2 regions of the Anaerobacillus sp. 63XJN7_4_ISO-PGPR-S23-413 genome follow, and region 2 is predicted to be linked to the other one. Evidence: riboswitches for the same ligand, from Rfam matches in the RefSeq annotation. Region 2 holds a riboswitch; the other holds the start of a gene.

Region 1 (8,539 bases), 1.1 Mb from region 2:
CAGAAGAATGAGTATCTACCCACAGTTGAGCCTCATAAAGTGCTTTTGTAAAACGCTCTGCTACATCAGCATTTTTACTCAAATAACTTTCTTTTGCCATAAATCCTGTATATGGAATTTTCCCTGATTCTTTTCCAAATGAAGCTACAATGTGTCCAACCCCTTGTTCTTCAAAGACACTTGCTGTTGGCTCGAATAACTGAACGTAATCGCCAGTTCCAGAAGCGAATGCGCTTGAAATGTTTGCGAAATCAATATTTTGAATGAGGTCCAAATCGTTTTGTGGATCAATTCCTTTCTGTTTCAGCACGTATTCACCAGCCATTTGTGGCATACCACCTTTACGTTGGCCAAGGAATGTACTTCCCTTCAAATCTTCCCATTCAAAATGATCGACTTTTTCTCTTGATACAAGGAACGTACCGTCTGTTTGTGTAAGTTGAGCAAAGTTTATGACAGGGTCATCAGTGCCTTGTGCATAGACATAAATGGACGTCTCTGATCCTACAAGGGCGACATCAGCTCCGTTAGATAGTAGAGTGGTCATTGTTTTATCTCCGCCCCAAGTAGTCGTTAATTCGACATCAATGCCATGCTTCTCAAAAATACCCTCTGAGAGTGCCACGTATTGTGGTGCATAGAAAATCGAGCGTGTAACCTCAGCTACTCTTACCTGATCGTTTCCACTATTTGTACCACACGCCGAAAGAATAAGAAGAAATACACTTGTGTATATACAAAACGTTATAAACCAGTTTCTTTTCATTATCTATCCTCCACATTTGTCACATGAGGTAGGCTCATGTTTTAGATACTATAGCCTATGTATTTTAAAACAATTGGTGTTTTGAATAGGTAAATTAATGGAGGTAGATAGAAAGAGGAGGATGCGCGAAGTTGAGGTGAATGAGTCTTCAAATAAAAAAAGCACCCGTTAAGGTGCTTTTTGCAATGAGACTAAACATTTGGGCCTGCTTGTTTGATTTCGTCAGCTACATTTGAGAATTTGTCGAAGTTCTTCACAAACTTAGTAGCGAGATCTTTTGCTTTCTCATCATATTTCTCTTGATCTTCCCATGTTTGTTTTGGCTGCAATACTTCTGCTGGAACACCTGGACAATGAGAAGGAATATGCAATCCGAAAATAGGGTCTGTTACTGTTTCGATACGATCAAGTTCTCCATTTAAAGCCGCCTGGATCATCGCTCTAGTATATGAAAGCTTCATGCGCTCTCCGACACCATAACCGCCCCCAGACCATCCGGTATTTACGAGGAAGACTTGAACATCATGCTCCATAATTTTCTCGCCGAGCATTTCTGCATAGCGATGGGCAGGTAATGGCAAGAACGGTGCACCAAAGCATGTAGAGAAAGTGGCTTCTGGTGAAGTGACGCCTCTTTCTGTTCCGGCTAACTTGCTCGTGTAACCTGATAGGAAATGAAACATGGCTTGTTCCTTGGTCAGTTTGCTAATTGGAGGAAGGACGCCAAATGCATCTGCCGTTAAGAAAATAATCGTGTTGGGATGTCCGGCAACGCTAGGAATTGCAATATTAGGTATGGCGTCAATCGGATAGGCAGCGCGAGTATTTTCAGTTAGACTAGTGTTATCGTAGTCTGGTTCACGCGAGCCGTTATCCATCATAACGTTCTCAAGAACCGTTCCAAAGCGAATTGCATCCCAGATTTCAGGTTCTTTTTCTTTTGATAAGTTGATGCACTTAGCGTAGCATCCACCTTCAATATTAAAGACACCATTCATAGACCATCCGTGTTCATCATCACCGATAAGAGATCGATGAGCATCTGCTGAGAGCGTTGTCTTTCCAGTTCCAGATAAACCGAAAAATAGAGCAACATCCCCCTCTTTACCTACGTTAGCAGAGCAGTGCATTGAAAGAATATTTCGCTCTGGTAATAAGTAGTTCATAACGGTGAAAATAGACTTTTTAATTTCTCCAGCATATTCTGTTCCACCAATTAAGACGGTTCGTTTCTCAAAGGAGATAATAATAAATGTTTCTGAATTTGTGCCATCCACTTCTGGATCAGCTTGAAAACCAGGTGCAGAAATGACAGTGAATTCAGCGTCATGTTCTTTTAACTCTGATTCATTCGGACGGATGAACAGCTGGTGGGCGAAAAGGTTATGCCAGGCATATTCATTAATAACCTGAATGGGTAGTCTTGATGACTGGTCAGCACCAGCAAATCCTTTAAACACATAAAGTCCCTTTTTCTCACCGAGATAGTTCAACACCTTTGTGTAAAGGTTTTCAAAACTTTTTTCGGAAATAGGTTGGTTTGTTTCCCAGTTCACTTTGTTCTTTACGGAATCTTCCTTTACAATGAACTTGTCCCCAGGAGAACGTCCTGTATATTTTCCGGTTTCTACGCGAAGAGCTCCTGTAGCTGATAGTTGCCCTTCGTTTTTAAATAGTGAATGTTCAACCAGTTCAGACACTGATAAATTCACATGTGGATTATTCTTATTTAATATCGCATCCAATAACGGTGAGGAGAAGGAAGCTGTTTTCATACGTTAAACCCATCCTTTTTTAAAGATTTCGTTGATTGACTTGTTTAACTCAAAAATAGTATAACACATTCATTCAATTATTCTATACTAATCTATGTATTTTTTGCATAAAAAGTGAAAAATGGGTGAATGACTATTTCTTTAGGTTGAAATCCTGTCGCCATTATATAGGAAGTGATTATTTTATGGCTAAAGGATTAGGGTAGTGGTTCGGTCGCTTCGCCCTTGAATTCGAACACAAAGCCCGTGTTCTTTTCGGAGGGCTCCAGCGCTTGTCGAAGCTAAACGGGCGCTTCCGCTTTTCTTCATTGACACATCCTTTCATGTGCGTTATTATATGTCGAGAATGGATACTCTTATCCCGAGCAGGCGGAGGGACAGGCCCGATGAAGCTCAGCAACCAACTCCTATACAACAGGATTAAGGTGCTAACCTGCAAGACGATAGTCTTGGAAGATAAGAGGCGAAAGGCATGAGATATCAGCTCCTTTTCCCTCTGATTGTAGGGAAGGGCTTTTTTAATGTCGTTGAGATTGATGACGCTATAAAAAAAGGTAAGACGATAAGAAATTGAATTCGTTCTCTCGTTTCGGCACAGGGTAATAGGGAAATGAGTACCGTATCCATTACAACATAATTAGATAGGATCCAATCCTTAAGGAGGTACTTGAGTGAGTAATCGTCGTTTGTTTACTTCTGAGTCAGTAACAGAGGGGCATCCTGATAAAATTTCAGATCAGATTTCCGATGCCATTCTGGATGATATTCTTGCGCATGATCCAAATGCGCGCGTTGCCTGTGAAACTACAGTAACAACTGGTCTTGTTCTAGTTTCCGGTGAAATTACAACATCACACTATGTTGATATTCCGAAAGTGGTTCGTGAGACGATTCAAACGATCGGCTATACACGTGCGAAATACGGATTTGATGCTGAAACATGTGCTGTTCTTTCATCTATTGATGAACAGTCTGCAGACATCGCTGCAGGTGTAAACGTTGCTCTTGAAGCACGTGAAGGTACGATGTCAGATGATGAAATCGATGCAATTGGTGCAGGTGACCAGGGGCTTATGTTTGGTTACGCTTGTAATGAAACAGCGGAATTAATGCCGCTTCCGATTTCTCTTGCGCATAAACTAGCGCGTCGTTTGAGTGAAGTAAGAAAAGAAGAAATTCTTCCTTATCTTCGTCCTGATGGTAAAACACAAGTAACAGTGGAATACGATGAAGCTGGTAAGCCGGTTCGCGTTGATACCATTGTTGTTTCTACACAGCATCATCCTGAAATTTCACTTGAACAAATTCAACGTAACATCAAAGAACACGTTGTGAAGCCGGTTGTTCCTGCTGAATTAATTGATGAAGAAACAAAATACTTCATCAACCCAACAGGACGCTTTGTTATCGGTGGACCGCAGGGTGACGCAGGTTTAACAGGAAGAAAAATCATTGTTGATACTTACGGCGGTTATGCGCGTCACGGTGGCGGTGCTTTCTCAGGTAAGGATGCTACGAAAGTAGACCGTTCTGCGGCATATGCTGCTCGTTATGTTGCTAAGAACCTTGTGGCAGCGGGTCTAACAGATCGTTGTGAAGTTCAACTTGCTTACGCTATTGGGGTTGCTCAGCCAGTATCAATTGCTATTGATACATTTGGCACAGGAAAAGTGTCTGAGGAAAGTCTTGTAGAGCTAGTAAGAGAGAACTTCGATCTTCGTCCAGCAGGCATTATAAAGATGCTTGATCTTAGACGTCCCATTTATAAGCAAACAGCTGCGTATGGACATTTTGGACGTACTGATATTGACCTTCCATGGGAACAAACAGATCGTGCAGAATCCCTTAAACAGGGTGCCGGAATTTAATTAATTTCTAAGAAGCCAAAAATATTTTGGCTTCTTTTTTTTGCTCTATCATCCTTTTTGACATCCGTTATATTGTATTGAATTATCATAAAATAGATGGGTGTTGTGATAAAATGGAAGAAAAAATGGAGGAGTGTAATGTGTGAATACTAGTATATTCGGAGAAACCGTGACCGATGTGAATGAACTAAAAGACATGGCAGGAATACCGAGTAAATTGGCTGCAAACAAAGTCATATCTTTTCTTGATAAACACTGTAAAGAGTTCATATGCCGTACACCATTTATTACGATTGCCACCCAATCAAGTACGGGTGGTGATGTTTCGCCAAGAGGCGATGCACCGGGGTTTATTCAGGTTCTAGATGATCATCATTTATTGATACCGGAAAGACCGGGAAATAAACGAATGGACTCATTGATCAATTTATTAGAAAACCCAAATATCGGTTTGCTGCTGATGATTCCCGGCCGAGAAGAAGCGTTGCGTATTAATGGGAAGGCCTTGATTGTAAAAGATAAAACGCTGCTAGAGCAGTGTGAATATAAGGGGAAAACGCCTTTGTTAGGTATTGGAGTAGAAGTAAAGGAATGCTACATTCATTGTGCCAAAGCCTTTAAACGATCATATCTTTTTGAACCTGAACGATGGCCGAGTACTGAGGGGCTCGCCCCAGCTGCCAGAATGCTATCTGATCATGCAAAAATAGGCGAAGAAAAAGTGATTGAATCGTTGAAAGAAAGTTACACTAAACGTCTTTATTGAACAGAAATCGAGCCCAAACCTTTGTGTATGTTTGGTTGAACAATGGAGCAGTAAATGAGATCATACGTATTTGCTATTTTTTGCATTTCATCTAGCGCGTACAAGTTGTGACCATGTGTTGCGAAGATAGAAGGTGCAGTTAAGCCGATTTCGTTAATCCCAAATACAGTAAGAATCATTTTTTTCTCCTTTCTAAGCATATCGAGCTAATCTTTTAATTCCAATTGTTTTCTCATAATCCTCTACTAATCGTCCGAAGATCGCATCCCATGATTGAGTAAGTGCATAACGACGTCCTTCATAACCCATCATTCTCCGTTCGGTATCATCTGATAAGAGACGATTGATAGCGTGGATATATTCGTCTTCTTTATACGGAGAGCAGAAAAGACCGTTTCTTTCTCCAGTGACAACGTCGGATAACCCTCCAGCATTTGCAGCGATAACAGGGGTCCCGGAGGCAAGTGACTCCAATGCGACATTTCCAAATGTTTCAGTAGCTGATGGAAAGATGAAAAGATCTGAAGTAGCGTATAGCTCTGCTAATTCTTTCCCTTCTCTATAACCAGTGAAAGTGACGTTGTTAGGGACGTTTTCTTGAATATGAGGGAGGGCTGGTCCATCACCAACAATCAGCCATCTTGTTTGTTGTTTCAGCTGTTCTGGTAACTTCCACATGATTTTTTGTAACGTTTCAAGATTTTTTTCTGGAGCGAGTCGACTAACAAATAAAAGAATATACTTCTCCTGAATATTATATCGTTCACGTAGCGAGTGATTTTTTCTAATCGGAGAATATTGTTCGCAATCGACGCCTCTTCTCCAAAGCTTGAGGTTCTTAAAACCTCTTCCTTTTAATCGATTGCGCGTTTCATTGGAAGGAATAAAGGTAGTGGAAAATGGTTGATGAAACCAGGTTAAGTATTTCCACATAAAAGGAGAGAACCATTCAAGGTGGTAATGCTTTAAATAGTCATCAAAATTAGTGTGGTATGAAGCAACCATAGGTATGTTATTTTTCTTTCCGTAATGTAGTCCGCACATGCCAATATTAAAAGGTGTCGCGACATGAAGAAGGTCCGGTTGAAAATCTTTAAGTTGGTTGCGGATAAGACTTACGTTAGGAAGGGCAATGCGACATTCGGGATAAAGGAAAAACTTCATACTGGTAAAGCGGTGGATATTACTTGAGAAAAGGTCATCATCTTTCTGACAGTTAGGAGCAAAAAGCATATAATCAACCTGCTGACGGTCCATATACCTGGTTAGTTTACCAAGAGTGCGAGATACTCCGTTAACCTGTGGATAGTAAGTGTCAGTAAAAAGTGCAAGTTTCATGAATAGCCCTCCCTTTTTCAGCTTAGGATGAAAGTTGAAAGAATACCGGATCCGCCACCAAGTATAAAACCAACAAGAACGTCAGAAGGATAATGATGACCTAAGTAAATCCGCGATATGGCAACTAGACTCCCAAGAGCCATTAAGGGAATAGCTAGTGAAGGAATATGAAAGATAAACGGTGTAAGCACAGAAAAAATAGCCGTTGTATGTCCTGATGGAAAAGAATGATCTTTTAGAGGGTATACGAGTATCTTTGTTTCAGGTAGAGCGAGATATGGCCTGTGTCTTGGATAATGCTTTTTAATAAATTGAACAGGTATATGACTGACAGCAAGGGCAAGCGCAGCTTGAAACGCCCATATCTTTAAAGGAGCAGGTAACAGGAACATCAACAAAAGTGTACTTAAAATCGTTGCCCGAGCACCACCCGCATGCGTAACAAATCCAAAAATAGAAGTAAGATACCTTGAATGACACGTTAAATTCACAAACCGAAACATCGTACACTCACGCTCATAAAGCCACCCAACCACTTTACTCAAAAAGAATCCCCCTTCATCCTATGTGTTACTTCTATCCTATACGAGAAATTTAATGCTACTATTAAAGAAATCTTAAAGAATTGTTAAGAGTATAATGAAAAGCGGAGACGAGCGTTTAGAAACGGAGATATTGGAGCTCTTGAACTAGAACACGTCCTTTGTGTTCTGGTGAAAGAGTGAAATATCGCAGTTTCTGCGAGTCGCAGCTAGCCAAGAAAAGCGGAGACGAGCGTTTAGAAACGGAGATATTGGAGCTCTTGAACTAGAACAAGCCCCTTTTGTTTGAATTGAAAGGTGAAGCGACCCAGGATCTGGAATATATAGATGGCTTTCAAGAAAATACATAAGATCGTCCACACTCTAACGCTCCAAACGTTTTCAAAAACCACACAAAATACCATGAAAAAAGACCAGGAATACCATCCTGATCTTTTTCTTCAAATTAATGTGAAGTAAATAACATAACCGATTGCAAGTGCTGTTGCGACGATATAAACAAGAAAAATCGGATTGCTAAAGAAAGAAGATTTCACCCTGGCGTTCCCTTGATTATCATATTCGCCTTTTTGATTTTGTCCGAGTCTGTACGTCATATATGCCCCTATAAGCAAGGTGATGACGACGAGCACGATCAAGACCATGGTCATTTTGTACACGGAGGCCACCTCGATCCATTAGGATTGTATTGGTAACCTTCCTCAAACTAGCGATAAATATGCGTGCTTTCTAGAGCGGCTTTTGCTCTTTGTAATAGGCAGCTTTTTCAACATATTCTCTTCGAATGCGGTTCATATCCTTTCGATCATCCTCTGTTAATGTTCTAACAACCTTTGCAGGTCTCCCGAAAGCAAGGGAATGAGGGGGGATTTTCTTACCTGGTGGAACAAGGCTTCCTGCGCCAATAAAGGAACCTTCCCCGATCTCAGCTCCATCAAGAATAATGGAACCCATTCCAATAAGTGCCTCTTTGCGAATAATACTACTATGAAGGATTACCTGGTGGCCGATCGTCACACCATCTTCCAGAATGAGTTTTTTATTTGGACTCTGATGAAGTACACAATTGTCTTGAATATTGACCTTATTTCCAATTTCAGTTGGGGCCACATCTCCACGTATGGTCGTGTTAAACCAGACGCTGCTATGTTCCCCGATTGTCACATCACCTGTAATGGTAGTATAATCCGCAATATAGACCGTTTCATGAATCACTGGTTTTTTGTCATGATAAGCATAAAGCATTCCAATCCCAACTTTCATTTATTATAGATGAAATCCTTTCCAAAAGTAGTGTATCAAAAAGAAGGAACCTACATAAGGGGGCTAATGTCCATGCGTATAAAAGAAACTGAATATCCAAAAGCGGTTATTGTGTTAGTTCATGGAGCAAACGAACATCATCGAAGGTATGATTGGCTCGTTTCTAAGTGGATTGAAGCAGGCTATCATGTAGTGCTTGGCGATTTACCTGGACAAGGTGA
Region 2 (8,539 bases):
AAATTCAATATTTTGATATGTGAGCTTTTTTAAGCTTTGAAGGAGTTCCCCTACGTTTCGTTCTTCATCACGAAGAGGGATAAGAATGGATACACGTCCATTCTCATCCCCCTGAATACTTCGATTTGATAGACGTGGCATGAAGAGTGAATTGATGATCGTCCACAAGACAAACGCTGTAAGAATGCTAATATAGATGAGCAACATTAGACGGTCACCTCTTCCACTTTAGCGTGTCCATTTTGCTTCGCTTTTTTCTTATAGGTAATTAGCAAAAGCAGTGTAGGAATCGATGTTACAAAGACCGCAAGCCAAAGTCCATCAAGTAGTGCAAGGAAAATAAACATACCCATGACCATACCAAATAACATAGCCATTCGATGCTTCCATATAATGAAAGAAGTCCTATTTGGAACCTTATTCCTCATATAGAGAGGATAGAGTAAGGCATGGAAGAAAAGGGATACCCAGAACCAGCCCGTGAAATTTTGGAAAGGAACGTTATAATAAACGCCGTTTCCGTCCCATCCCCAATAAGCCTTCACTAAATAGGCGACGGGATCAATGATTAAGTCAATTAAAACGGCAATAAGGGAGCCTACAAGGGAGTAGACGATCCATCTTATGATTCCAGGATTTAGTATTTCGGTCATTTGAAGCGATAGCACATGGGTAACGGCGATCACCATAATCCAAGCAAAACCAATCCCTATTGGAACGTCAGCTAATTTAAACCCAAAATCACCGGAATAATCATATTTACCAAAGATTAAACCATAATGAACGCCTAAGCCCTCTGCGATCATGCTGAAAGCAAAGATAAAGGAGGCAATTGAAAGCCCCCGCAAAGCCCCAAACGTACGTACAAAATAAAAGCTGCCTAATATTCCACAGAGTATAAGGAAGAAGGCATTTGCCCAGTTAAGAAACGATGGAAGTAGGTCGAAGCCAACAAGGATCAACCCACAGCAGTACCAAAAAATAAATAGTCGAAAGATTACGTTATCCCATTTCATCATGTTGCGAAGTCCCTTTCTTAGCCAGTTTGTTCATCTTTCAATTTCTGATCTTCAGCAATTAAATCTGCAGTTAACTGACCTGAAAGTGTAACCATTGGTACACCACCACCTGGATGTGTTGAACCGCCTACAAAGTACAGATTATCAATTAGTGAACTTCTAGATGGTATTTTAAAACCACCGTTTACTTTACGATCCGTTGCTACACCATAGATAGAGCCGCCGTTAGAACCATATAAATTCTTAATATCATCTGGAATGAACTGATATTCGAATTCAATTGATTCGCGAAGACCTGTCATACCCATTCGTTCTAATTTATCTAGGACGATTTCACGGTATCTACCGCGATGTTTCTCAAAGCTCTCACCAGGCTCTAATGGTGGAACATGTGTTAAGACAAAGAGATTTTCTTTTCCAGCCGGTGCCTGAGTAGGGTCAGATTTTGATGAGACACCAATATAGACCGTTGGATCGTCAGCAGGGACCCCTTCATCAAATATTTGTTTGAATTCTAACTCGGGATCTTTCGAGAAGAAAAAGTTGTGGTGTTGAAGGTGATCAAACGTCTTATTTACACCAAGTAACAACACAAGGCCTGAAACGGTAGGAGTATATTTTTTCAATTCATCTTTCACTTTTTCAGCACCAGGCTCTCCTTTAAGAAGCGTCTCGTGGGCAGGGATGCCTTCAAGATTACTAACGATTAAGTCTGCCTCCATCATCGTCCCATTCGCAAGTTTTACACCAGCTGCTTTTTTGTTTACGGTGAGAATCTCAGCGACCTCTGTATTGACTTGTACGTCCACACCTAGCTCATCAAGTAGCTTAAGCATTCCTTCTGCTATGTTATACATACCGCCTTCAACATAATAAATACCAAGGCCAAGCTGCACATAAACAAGTTGTGAAAGAATGGCAGGGGAATGATAAGGTGATGAGCCAATATACATAATAAAGAAGTTAAAGAGCTGCTGAAGATGTTTATCATCCAGATATTTTTCCGTTGCCTGATTCATTGATTTCATAGGGTTCATTGTGAGAAGATCTTTAAATGAATGCAGTTTTTGCAAATCTTGAATGCCTGACAAGCTTTTTTTGTAAAAGCTTTTTAAGCTTAAATCGAACATCGTTTTGCAATAATCTAAATAGGAGAGGAAGTTGGAATAATCTTTCTCTGAGCGCTTATGTACTTCAGATAACATAACAGCTATATCACTTGTTACATCAATCTGGGCGCCATCTTCGAAGAAAGTTCTCCATTGAGGTTCAATACGTTTAATGGTCATATAATCGTTTACATTTCGGTTTGCGCTTTTGAATAGTTTCTCAAGGACCCAAGGCATTGTTAGAATGGAAGGACCCGTATCGAATTTAAACCCTTGGCCAGAACGTTTGTTTAATTTGCCGCCAGCGCGCTCATTTTTTTCCAGTACGGTAACTTGATGTCCATCGGCTGCAAGACGAATAGCTGCCGAAAGACCTCCTAGTCCAGCACCAATAACGATTGTTTTTTTGCTCATTCCATCTCCTCCTTCATCGAATTAACTTCAAGCGTCGACATTTATACACTGTAATTGTATAGTGTGGGTATAACCTTTGTAAAGGAATCATAACGCTGTTACAGTGTATAATAGGTTTTCCTGACATAATAATTACCTAATCTTGGATATGTTAAACAATTTTGAAACGAGGAATTTGTATGCAGGTCATCCACTTATCGATCGTAGGGTTAATCTTAGTGAATATTTTTGCCTGGCTGATCATTCATGTTTCTATCTCTTATATTTGCCTTCGGTTGCCAGATTCCTTTTATGAATCTAAAAAATCAATGTTACAAAATAAGAAATGGGAACTGAAAGTGTATGATCGTATCCAGATAAGGAAGTGGAAAACAATACTACCTGATGGGGGAGATGTGTTTAAAGGAGGATTTCGGAAGAAAGAACTCAAAACGCTCACTTCTTCTTATATAAGGAAATTTATCTTAGAGACAAGACGTGCAGAGGTGACCCATTGGCTTCTCATACCACCTTCATTCTTGTTTTTCTTATGGAATCCTTTGAGTATTGGTTTAGTAATGGTTGGGTATTCTTTAATAGTTAATCTTCCATTTATTCTTATACAAAGGTACAATCGACTCAGGTTAAAACCATTATTACATCGACAGATGAAAAAAGAGCAGCGCAGGGGGAATTCCATTGGAACACTTGGGGTTTGATCAAACCGAAAAAAGAAAGAACGAACATATTGATATTTGTCTAACGGAAGACGTGGAAGGACAGGGACTTACGACGGGGTTAGAAAAATATCGTTTTAAGCATAATCCACTACCAGAAATTGATTATAATGAAGTCGATATCTCCACTCAATTTCTTAATAAGAAATTGAAGACGCCATTTCTGATCAGCTCAATGACCGGCGGTACAGAGCGATCTTGGGAGATTAATAAACGTCTTGCCAAAGCTGCTGAAGCACATGGTTGGGCGCTTGGTGTAGGCTCAATGCGTGCCGCTATTCAAGAATCGAAATCCGCTTATTCATTTGACGTAAGAAAACATGCACCAACCATTCCTATACTAGCCAATATTGGAGCTGTTCAACTCAATTATGGTTTTACAGTAGAAGAGTGTAAGAGAGCGATTGACTTCATTCAAGCTGATGCGCTTCTGCTTCATTTAAATCCATTACAAGAAGTATTCCAACCTGAGGGTGATACAAATTTCCAAGATTTAATCGATAAAATTCGAGAAGTAGCAAAAGCGATCCCTGTTCCACTCGGTATTAAAGAGGTTGGCATGGGAATCGATGCGAAGAGTGCTCAGCGTCTTATAAGTGCAGGTGCCAGTTTTATTGATGTTGCTGGAGCGGGTGGAACATCCTGGATTCAAGTTGAAAGTTTTCGTTCCCATCAAACATTAAGACAACAAGCTGCCGAAGCTTTTCAAGATTGGGGTAACCCGACAGCTGATTGTATTATTGATGTAAGGAAACAGCATCCCGATGTCCCGATGGTTGCAAGTGGCGGACTAAAAAATGGTGTGGATGCAGCTAAAGCTATTGCTCTCGGGGCGGATGTGTCCGGATTTGGTAGGGCATTACTTGAAAATGCAGTAGATGATAGTGAAGAAGCGCTATCAGATCAATTAAAGCGAATTGAGTTCGAATTACGAACAGCTATGTTTGGAATTGGAGCTGCATCGATCAATAGATTAAAATACAATAGCGCATTAAAAAAGAAATAGCCAGAGCACTGAGCTCTGGCTTTTTTGTATGAATAAGTTAAGGAACGATGTTCAATTTGTCTTATTTAAACCATATGGCACCAATGACTTCGAGCAACTCGACTTGCTCAGACGAATGAGGAATCAACATTATCGGTTCCCGTAGTATAGGTCGTTCTCTAGAGAGCAAACTAGAGCTTAAGGAGGGCGACGCTAATGGCCTGGTTATCCATTTTTCCGTTTATCGTTGTCATTATCATTGCGATGAAAACAAAACTAGTGATCCCCGGATTAACGGCGGGTTTGCTAACAGCATCATTTATATACAAACCTGGATTGATCATTGGTTTACAACAGTTCTATGAATTTATTATGACTGGTTTGAAAGATGAAAATAATGTTAAAATCGTCCTTTTTCTATATATGTTTACGGGCTTAATCGGATTGATGAAATATACTGGTGGGATAAAAGGATTTGTTCAAGTTGCCTCATCCAAAATCAACTCAAAAAAAGGAGCGTTATTTCTGACGTGGGTGTCAACGCTAGGAACATTTAGTGCTCCTAGTTTCCGCATTGTAACGGTAGCCCCAATCATGAAAGCTCTTTTAAATAAAGTGAAAATCACTCCTCAGGAGCTTGGATTTGTGATAGAAACGACAGCAACTCCAGTTATTGTCTTAATGCCAATTGCTACCGCTTTTGTCGGCTATATGTCATCTGTTGTGCAGCTTTCACTAAAAGCAGAAGGCATTGAAGGAGATGGCTATCGTTACTTTCTTCAAAGTATCCCTTACAACTTTTTTTCGATTAGTATTTTATTGATTGGCTTTTATTTGAGTTTTTTCCATCATCGAAAAACGCCAGCTACAGACGCAGGTAATGTGGAAAAAAAGCTTGATGATCAATGGGAAGATTGTCATCCAGCTGTGGCGAAGGATCTTCCTACGAAACCGATGAATTTATTAATACCTCTTGGAGGAGTTATTCTCCTAACACTTCTTCTTACATATTGGAGTGGTTATAAGAAGGGGTTTACTTCTTTAATCAAGGCGTTTATTGAGGCAGATGTCCTCGACGCGATGGTCTTTGCACTTCTCACTACAGTACTTTTAACGTTCATTTTCTATTTATTTCAGCGTTTTTCTTTAAAGGACCTTGTTACTTATTTTATCGAAGGTGGTAACGAGATGATGCCGGTCATCGTCTTGCTTACTGTCGTTTGGGGCTTAGCAGCTTCAACAGAAGCTCTTGGCTTCTCGTCTTTTGTTACCTCAAACCTTGATTGGATTCCTACTTTATTTGTACCACCAGTCTTATTTCTCGTTGGGGCGTTTATTTCATACTTTATTGGCTCATCATGGGGCACATGGGGAATTTTAATGCCGCTCGGTATTTCATTAGGGTATTCTACAGGAGCAGATCTACCTGTTGTCATTGGAGCCGTGTTTGCGAGTGGGACATTTGGCGCTTTTGCTTCTCCGCTAAGTGACAATACGAATACAGTTGCGAGGATCTTGCAGTTGAATCCTATGACATATGCGAAATTTAAGCTTGGCCCAGCTTTATTAGCGGCGGGATTAGCAGCAGCTGGCTACTTTGTTATCTCTTTTGTAATATAATTATTTTTATGAGTACTTTTGTATTGACATCCGTTTTAAAACCATTTATTATTGGGACTAACTTAATAATCCTTTGTTTAAAGGATCTTCTTATTCAGAGAGGTGGAGGGACTGGCCCTTAGATACCTCGGCAACGGACCTATGAACTTATGTTCAATTGGAACCGTGCTAATTCCTGCGACGAAAGTCGAAAAATGAGAAGAGGCTCGGTCTATCCAAACCCTCTTCTGTTCGAGCAGATGAGGGTTTTTTTATGCACCCTCATTTGGAAATATGTTTTAGTAGAGGGAGAGACTGATATTGCATACACTAATGGATAACGAAGCAAGAAAACAACAGCTTATTAAGGCCCTTCTCTCACAAGGGATATATAAGAAGGGTGAAAAGCAACTTTATATGTTATCACTAAATGAATTAGAAAACATATATGCTCGATCAAATAAAACCATACAGAGAAAAGGAAACGGAGTGGTCATAGTGGAACAAGCAACATTTGCAGCAGGGTGCTTTTGGGGAGTAGAAGCGCTATTTCAACAATTGAACGGTGTTATTTCAACTTCAGCAGGGTTTACAGGAGGAGAGACGATTAATCCAACTTATGAAGATGTTTATTCTGAATTAACAGGCCATGCCGAATCCGTACAAGTTGAATATGATCCTTCTCTCATTTCTTATGAAGAACTTGTAGAAGTTTTCTTTGAAAATCATAATCCAACCTCCTTAAACAAACAGGGAGAAGATGTCGGAACACGCTATCGCTCAGCGATCTTTTACCACTCAAATGAGCAGGCAGAAATAGCATTGATTGCAAAAGAAAAACTCGAGCGATCTGGACGCTTCAAAAAACCAGTTGTGACGCAAATTGTACCAATCACTTCATTCTATCGTGCAGATGAGTATCATCAAAGCTATCTTGCTAAGCGTGGACAGTCTTCTTGCAAAATTTCATAATAGAAAAAAGGCTTTCTCTCATTGTCATGAGGGAAGGCCTTTTTTAGTTAATCACCTTGATTGACACCTATTTGATCAATAAAGACTTTTCCTTTCTCTGATGCATTAAATTCGAACGTAAGAGCATTCATCTTCTTCGGATTAAAGGCATTGTTTGCTTCTAAGAATCGCTGCATCGGAATATTAAAGGTTTGGAGAACCGGTTCAGTAGGTTCACCATAACGTCCTTCTTCAAAGTATTTTGTTTTTGTGTGTTGAATAGGAAGAACACCTTGCAACTGCATGACGTCACTCAGCTTAACACTAGCGGATGCTCCGTTATCTGAACTAGCCGTGATTGTGAAATCAACAGGTTGCTGGTCAGATGGATCTGAAAGGTTTGCTGCTGTGAATGTTAATGAACTGTTCATTGTATAAGCAAATGGATCCTGAAGGGCTTTCTTGAAATTTAATTTGTATGTGCCGTTCTTTGAATAGGAATGATCCCATTTCAAAAAGACCCCATGAGTACCTCTTTCTTTATCGCGTCGAAATTCAAGCTCTCCTTCATACCATTGCAGCAAGCTATTAGTCTCTATGGTGATATAGGGAGATGTCGCTGTTGTGACATCAACGTCCTCTTCAAAGGTGCTATAGATATGATACGAAGGATCTTCATATTTACTAATGTATGTTGTATCAGGTAGCCATTCGAGAGCATAGCGATAATCCTCAAACATCGGTTGATAGGACTCATTTTGATGAAGCGTCGCCTCAAGAAAGCCAGCAACATATGTGCGGGCTATTTGTCGTTGTTCAGTGCCTTTAAGAAGAGGCTCTTTATTTAATAAAAGCGTGAAAGGGAAATACGTATCGTTTTCTCCCCACGTTGTGTTAAATTGTCCGTGATTGGCGCGATCAATATAAAGGGCTGCTTTCATAGCTTCTTTACTGCCAGTTAAATCAATCCCATTATACTGTCGGTCGCCTTCGAATTCCGATAAATCACTATCATAAGAACCTTGAAGTAATAAATAATTGACATCATCCACTTCGATTTTTCGATCTGAAAGTGTTTGATAATCCGTCGGTGCAAGTGCGATAACAGATTCAATATTATAATGGAAATCAAAAGTCATGTTCCCGTTATTTGGGTAACGATCAAGGTCATTGAATTTTGCTGCTAAAATCGCAGCTTGACCACCGCGAGAATGACCTATTAAAGCAATTTGATCCATCTTCACTTTGTTGAATAATGGATTATCTTTTTGAGAAGATAATTTCTCCATTTCTTCAATATGTTTAAGCAGCAACCAAGCGCGTCCATTAATGTCTCCTGCGAGGCCACCAGACCATGATGAATTGAAGAAGTTCTCATCTACTGATACTGTTAAAAAGCCACGACTAGCGAGTAACTCACCTAAATAATTGTAGCCTTCATCTGAGAAGTCCTCCATCTTATGGTTTCCATGGACAATAAGGACAAGAGGAAAAGAACCATTTCCTTTAGGCACCCATACACGTCCATTAAGTGGCACATTGGTGTCTTTAAAGCCCCAGAACCACTCGCGTTCTTTGGACCATTCTCCAATCATACTTGAAGCGTTAACTGACATCGTTTGAATATCTACTTGCTCCCCAAATTCAGGACGTTGCTTATCCTTTCCACTTCCATATGTATAAGTAGTTACATCAAATGAGCCGTATTCTGAAGGGTTATCACTAACAGGTGAGAGCGGCTCTACA

What was found. A riboswitch is a leader RNA that binds a small molecule or an ion and turns the genes downstream of it on or off. The one in region 2 is predicted to bind S-adenosylmethionine.
Region 1: linked by a shared signal. The riboswitch ahead of metK (methionine adenosyltransferase) and the one ahead of msrA (peptide-methionine (S)-S-oxide reductase MsrA) in region 2 are both predicted to bind S-adenosylmethionine.

The regions. Positions count from the first base shown of each region.
Region 1 covers NZ_CM149688.1:3,134,712-3,143,250, reverse strand. Annotated here, with positions in the region: gene AC0VYO_RS16565 (ABC transporter substrate-binding protein) at 1-766, opposite strand, end outside; gene pckA (phosphoenolpyruvate carboxykinase (ATP)) at 958-2,541, opposite strand; SAM riboswitch class I at 2,895-3,004, shown strand; gene metK (methionine adenosyltransferase) at 3,213-4,409, shown strand; gene AC0VYO_RS16550 (MSMEG_1061 family FMN-dependent PPOX-type flavoprotein) at 4,552-5,175, shown strand; gene AC0VYO_RS16545 (hypothetical protein) at 5,169-5,354, opposite strand; gene AC0VYO_RS16540 (glycosyltransferase family 4 protein) at 5,368-6,513, opposite strand; gene AC0VYO_RS16535 (phosphatase PAP2 family protein) at 6,531-7,016, opposite strand; gene AC0VYO_RS16530 (hypothetical protein) at 7,496-7,714, opposite strand; gene AC0VYO_RS16525 (gamma carbonic anhydrase) at 7,785-8,300, opposite strand; gene AC0VYO_RS16520 (alpha/beta hydrolase) at 8,391-8,539, shown strand, end outside.
Region 2 covers NZ_CM149688.1:2,012,674-2,021,212, forward strand. Annotated here, with positions in the region: gene AC0VYO_RS10905 (glycosyltransferase family 2 protein) at 1-207, opposite strand, end outside; gene AC0VYO_RS10910 (carotenoid biosynthesis protein) at 207-1,019, opposite strand; gene AC0VYO_RS10915 (phytoene desaturase family protein) at 1,037-2,542, opposite strand; gene AC0VYO_RS10920 (glycosyl-4,4'-diaponeurosporenoate acyltransferase CrtO family protein) at 2,722-3,240, shown strand; gene fni (type 2 isopentenyl-diphosphate Delta-isomerase) at 3,221-4,264, shown strand; gene AC0VYO_RS10930 (Na+/H+ antiporter NhaC family protein) at 4,460-5,863, shown strand; SAM riboswitch class I at 5,951-6,064, shown strand; gene msrA (peptide-methionine (S)-S-oxide reductase MsrA) at 6,176-6,814, shown strand; gene AC0VYO_RS10940 (hypothetical protein) at 6,862-8,539, opposite strand, start outside.